DNA from 2 places in the Citrobacter sp. MNAZ 1397 genome. Region 1 is predicted to be linked to the other one. Evidence: predicted binding sites of a transcription regulator. Region 1 holds the regulator's gene; the other holds the start of a gene.
What was found. The regulator PhoB, encoded in region 1, activates phosphate uptake and scavenging genes when phosphate is short. The targets are predictions, from matches to a motif close to CTGTCATAAAACTGNCNNAT.
Positions count from the first base shown of each region.

Region 2: glpT (glycerol-3-phosphate transporter) is a predicted target of PhoB. The motif match lies at 1,623-1,642, and genes of this name have one in related genera.

Region 1 covers NZ_JAKIVH010000001.1:2,974,770-2,977,945, reverse strand. The annotation lists gene sbcD (exonuclease subunit SbcD) at 1-620, opposite strand, end outside; gene phoB (phosphate response regulator transcription factor PhoB) at 816-1,505, shown strand; gene phoR (phosphate regulon sensor histidine kinase PhoR) at 1,527-2,822, shown strand.
Region 2 covers NZ_JAKIVH010000001.1:395,725-398,900, reverse strand. The annotation lists gene yfaE (class I ribonucleotide reductase maintenance protein YfaE) at 1-115, shown strand, start outside; gene glpT (glycerol-3-phosphate transporter) at 145-1,497, opposite strand; gene glpA (anaerobic glycerol-3-phosphate dehydrogenase subunit A) at 1,772-3,176, shown strand, end outside.

The sequences.
Region 1 (3,176 bases):
AAGGCATCAAGCGTACCGATATAGATGTCACGTACGGCATCACTCTTACTGGCGCCGACGGTGGTCAGATGCCCGCTGGCGATGATTGGCAGCACGCTGTCACCGCGTAATTCGCAGGCGGCCTTATACTGTTGCTGATAGTAATGGGTGATGGCTTCGAGCAAATGTTGCTGTTTTTCTTGCCCGGAGCGTCCCGCCTGGCTGGTCACGATGTCGCGCGGACGTAAAAAAGGCACCGGGCAGAAAATCGCGCCGGGCGAGCCATCACGCAACGGTAAATAAAAAGGCGCGTGGCCTGCGCTGGCGACAACGGTGGTCTTTAGCCAGGCGAGGATATCTTTCGATTCATTCAGCGTGGCGACGGAATCATGGTTCCCCGCCAGCACCACCAGATGACACCCCGTTTGCTGTAATTTCACTACAAAGCGGTTATACAGCTCGCGCGCATAGCTGGGCGGGGAGCCGGTATCAAAGATGTCGCCAGCAACAATAATGGCATCGACCTGGTGTTCTTCTGCGGTTTCCAGTAGCCAGGTGAGAAAGGCGTCGTGTTCAGCGGCGCGGCTTTTACTGTAGAAGTTCTGACCCAGGTGCCAGTCCGAAGTATGGAGAATGCGCATAGCGGTTCCGTGGCAAAAAAGCGTAAACGCGATTATAACATTCAGGGGCACACGAGCCGCCAGTGAAACAATTCCCCACTGTCATAAAACAAAGGCTTGAGTCACCTGTTGGTCATTTGTTTCATAAATCTGTCACAAAAGTGACGCATAATGGCGCCGCACTTAGCTGATGACTCAAATTAAACAGGGCAAATTATGGCAAGACGCATTCTGGTCGTAGAAGACGAAGCGCCAATCCGTGAGATGGTGTGCTTCGTGCTCGAACAAAACGGCTTTCAACCTGTCGAAGCGGAAGATTATGACAGCGCGGTGAACCAACTTAATGAACCCTGGCCTGACCTGATTTTGCTCGACTGGATGCTGCCAGGTGGCTCAGGTATTCAGTTCATTAAACATCTCAAGCGTGAAGCGATGACCCGGGATATCCCGGTGATGATGTTGACCGCTCGTGGCGAAGAAGAAGATCGCGTGCGCGGGCTTGAGACAGGCGCGGACGATTATATTACGAAGCCGTTTTCGCCCAAGGAGCTGGTGGCACGCATTAAAGCCGTCATGCGCCGTATCTCCCCGATGGCGGTAGAAGAAGTCATTGAAATGCAGGGCCTGAGCCTTGACCCAAGCTCTCACCGTGTGATGACCGGGGAAAATCCTCTGGACATGGGGCCGACTGAGTTTAAGCTATTGCATTTCTTTATGACCCATCCTGAGCGTGTGTACAGCCGCGAACAGCTGCTGAATCATGTCTGGGGAACGAATGTGTATGTTGAAGACCGCACGGTGGATGTTCATATTCGCCGTCTGCGTAAAGCGCTGGAACACAGCGGCCACGATCGTATGGTTCAAACCGTTCGCGGCACGGGTTATCGTTTCTCGACCCGTTTCTAAAATCTGAAAGGAGTGTGACGCGTGCTGGAACGGCTGTCATGGAAAAGGCTGGTACTCGAACTCATCCTTTGTTGTCTACCTGCTGCGCTGCTCGGCGCTTTTTTTGGTTATCTGCCCTGGTTTTTACTGGCGGCAGTCACCGGGTTACTGGCCTGGCATTTCTGGAATTTAATGCGTCTTTCCTGGTGGTTGTGGGTCGATAAAAGTATGACTCCACCCCCGGGGACGGGAAGCTGGGAACCGCTACTTTATGGTCTGCATCAGATGCAGATGCGTAACAAAAAACGTCGTCGCGAGCTGGGCAATCTGATCAAACGTTTTCGTAGCGGCGCGGAGTCGTTACCTGATGCGTTAGTGATGACCACCGAAGAGGGCGCTATTTTCTGGTGTAATGGCCTGGCGCAGCAATTATTGAATCTACGCTGGCCGGACGATAACGGACAAAACATTCTCAACCTGCTGCGTTATCCGGAATTTACCCGCTACCTTAAAACGAAAGATTTCGCCCGCCCGCTTAATCTGGTGCTTAACAGTGGTCGCCACCTGGAGATCCGCGTAATGCCCTACAGCGAGCAGCAGTTATTGATGGTGGCGCGTGATGTGACGCAAATGCATCAGCTTGAAGGGGCGCGGCGTAACTTTTTTGCTAACGTCAGCCACGAGCTACGCACACCGCTGACGGTATTGCAGGGCTACCTGGAAATGATGCAGGAGCAGACGCTGGAAGGGCCACCGCGTGATAAGGCGCTGCACACCATGCGTGAGCAGACATCGCGAATGGAAGGCCTGGTCAAACAGTTACTGACACTCTCCAAAATAGAAGCGGCGCCGACCTTACCGCCGAATGAGATTATTGATGTGCCGATGATGTTGCGTGTCGTCGAGCGCGAGGCGCAGACGTTAAGCCAAAAGAAGCATGAGCTTGAATTCATCGTCGACAATGGCTTGAAAGTGCTGGGTAATGAGGATCAGCTACGCAGCGCGATTTCGAATCTGGTCTATAACGCCGTCAACCATACGCCAGCGGGTACACACATTACCGTGCGCTGGCAGCGTGCGGCCTCTGGCGCGCAGTTTATCGTTGACGATAATGGGCCGGGCATTGGACCTGAACATATTCCTCGCCTGACAGAGCGCTTTTACCGGGTTGATAAAGCGCGTTCGCGGCAAACCGGCGGCAGTGGTCTGGGGTTGGCTATCGTAAAACACGCGCTTAACCATCACGAAAGTAAGCTTGAGATCGACAGTACGCCGGGCAAAGGCACCCGTTTCAGCTTTACCTTACCTGCACGTCTCGTCGCGAAGAACGCAAGCTGACACCTCAGGTGTCAGCTTTTCTTTCCACTTCTGTCATTGACCCGCTTTTCTCTCTTCGTTTTCCCCGAATCTTCAAACAAATTATGTCTCTGGCTATTTTTTGTTCGCATGATTAGCCATCCGTTTTTCTTATATACAGTATCTTCATCTGGCATTTATTGTAGAGTTGGTATAACCATCTGGTTTTGCGATCCCTTATTGCCTTTAAACGTTATAAGCGTTTAAATTGCGCCCCGTATGTCGTCAGACCGACTGTATTTGCGTGGTAAATCGAAAAACTATTCTCCGTCACGCAATGTGGGAAGTGTTTCCCGCTACGTTTTAAGGTTATTTCCGCCCTAATGTTCCGCTGAA
Region 2 (3,176 bases), 2.6 Mb from region 1:
TCGCCTGGTCGCAGGCCAGGTAGACTGGCTGACCGAGCCGCTGGCGTTCATCCAGCCCGACGAAATATTACCCTGCTGCTGCAAAGCCAAAGGGGATATCGAGATTGAAATGTAAAAGGGCCGCAAGCGGCCCTTTTTATTGTCTTACCGGCGTTTAGCCGCGACTTCTGCGTGATGTTTGCGTTCGCCTATCATCACGACAATCAGCAAAAGTACCGCCAGAATACTGCCGCCAATCATCACCATAAAGCCGCCGTCCCAGCCGAAGAAATCGACGGTGTAACCGACAATCGCGCTGGCCGCCACCGACCCGCCAAGATAGCCGAATAAACCGGTGAAACCCGCCGCCGTACCGGCCGCTTTTTTCGGTGCCAGCTCAAGCGCATGCAGGCCAATCAGCATTACCGGACCGTAGATCAGGAAGCCAATAACAATCATGCACAGCATATCTATGGTCGGATTACCCGCCGGGTTTAACCAGTAGATGATCGTGGCAATGGTGACCAGCGTCATAAAGAAGACGCCGGTGGCGCCACGATTACCTTTAAACACTTTGTCAGACATCCAGCCGCAAATCAGCGTACCGGGGATGCCGGCATATTCATAAAAGAAATAGGCCCAGGAGGATTTATCCAGTGCGAAATGCTTCACTTCTTTCAGGTAGGTGGGCGACCAGTCCAGAATGCCGTAGCGCAGGAGATAAACGAACACGTTGGCGATGGCGATATACCACAGCAGGCGGTTCGGGAAGACGTACTGCATAAAGATTTGCTTCGCCGTCAGCTCCTCTTCCGCCTTTTCACTGTAATCGTCCGGGTAGTCGTTTTTATACTCTTCAATCGGCGGTAAGCCGCAGGACTGGGGAGTATCACGCATCATGGCGAACGCGAAGATTGCAACAATGATTGCCCCAAACGCAGGCATATACAGCGCCGCCCGCCAGTCGTTAAACCATGCCATACCCAGCAGGAACAATAAGGGAGGAATACCACCGCCCACGTTGTGCGCACAGTTCCATACAGACACTATCCCGCCACGCTCTTTTTGCGACCACCAGTGCACCATGGTACGTCCGCACGGTGGCCACCCCATCCCCTGGAACCAGCCACACAAAAACAACAGCACAAACATAATGGCAATGCTCGATGTCGCCCACGGGACAAATCCCATGAACAACATGACTGCCGCCGCCAGAATCAGGCCGGCGGGCAGAAAAACGCGCGGATTCGAACGATCCGACACGGACCCCATGATGAATTTTGAGAAGCCATAGGCAATGGAGATCCCCGACAGGGCAAATCCTAAATCGCCTCGCGAAAAGCCCTGTTCGACGAGGTAAGGCATGGCCAGCGCAAAGTTTTTGCGCACCAGATAATAGGCCGCATAGCCAAAGAAAATACCCAGAAAAATCTGCCAGCGCAGACGACGATAAACCGGGTCAATGCGCTCCTCAGGAAGTCTTTCTCGGTGGGATTCTGGCCGGAAAATACTCAACATATACGCCTCCGTGGCAGGGTTTTATCATTATAAATAACTGCAATGAGTGAAAACGAAACCATGATTTCGTTTTCAACGCTTTTACCCGGCAAATTCTAACGACAAAAGGCGATTTGTCGCACCTTATGTTACATATTTATGACAAAGCTCCACTTTCAGACATAAAACAGCCCTGGTTATTTTCGTTTTTTGCTCGAATATGCGCGATATCAAACAATCCATAGCAACAGTGTGGCTAAATGTTTCCATGGAATCCCGCTCGGAAGACGAAGAAATGGCTAACTCAAACGATTACGATGTCATCATCATCGGCGGTGGCGCGACCGGGGCAGGCATCGCCCGCGACTGTGCATTGCGCGGCCTGCGCGTGGTGCTGCTTGAACGCCATGACATTGCGACAGGCGCCACTGGCCGCAATCATGGTTTATTGCACAGCGGTGCGCGTTATGCAGTGACCGATAACGAATCCGCCCGGGAATGTATTGCAGAAAACCAAATCCTCAAGCGTATCGCTCGCCACTGTATTGAGCCTACAGACGGCTTATTTATCACCCTGCCGGAAGACGATCTGGCTTACCAGCCAGTCTTTATTGACGCCTGTCAGCGCGCGGGGATTAACGCGCAGGCCATTACGCCAGAGGAAGCGCGGCGCATGGAACCCAGCGTTAACCCGGCACTGACGGGCGCTGTTCGTGTTCCCGATGGCACCGTGGATCCTTTTCGCCTGACCGCCAGCAATATGCTTGATGCGCGTGAGCATGGCGCCACAATCCTGACAGGTCACGAAGTCTGCGGGTTAGTCCGCCAGGGCGACAGGGTTACTGGCGTACAATTGATGCACCCACAAACGCATGAGCTTTATCACCTGCATGCTCCTGTCGTGGTCAATGCCGCCGGGATCTGGGGCCAGCGCATCGCGGAGTATGCGGATTTACGTATTCGCATGTTCCCGGCCAAGGGCGCCCTGCTGATACTTGACCATCGTATCAACCAACATGTGATAAACCGCTGCCGTAAGCCGGCAGATGCCGACATCCTCGTGCCAGGCGATACCATTTCCCTGATTGGCACCACCTCCACCCATATCGACTATAAGGATATTGACAACATCCGGGTGACGCCCGAAGAGGTCGATATTCTGCTGCGTGAGGGGGAAAAGCTGGCGCCGGTGATGGCGCAAACCCGTATCCTGCGCGCCTATGCGGGCGTCCGCCCTTTGGTTGCCAGCGATGATGACCCGACAGGACGTAACGTCAGTCGCGGTATTGTGCTGCTTGACCATGCCCAACGCGACGGCATGGAAGGTTTTATCACCATTACTGGCGGCAAGCTGATGACTTATCGTCTGATGGCGGAATGGGCCACCGATGCCGTCTGCCGTAAGCTCGGTCACAGCACCCCCTGCATCACTGCGACAACGCCGTTGCCGGGCTCACAACAGCCTACAGAACAGGCGCTGAAAAAAATAATCTCACTGCCGGTGCCGCTACGTGGCTCGGCCATTTATCGCCATGGCGATCGCACGCCAGCTTCACTGGGCAGCGATCGCCACAGCCGTAGTCTGGTATGCGAATGCGAAGCCGTCACCGCCGGGGAAGTTCAATACGCCGTTGAAAACCTCAATGTTAACTCCCTGCTGGATCTGCGCCGCCGCACCCGCGTGGGCATGGGCACATGTC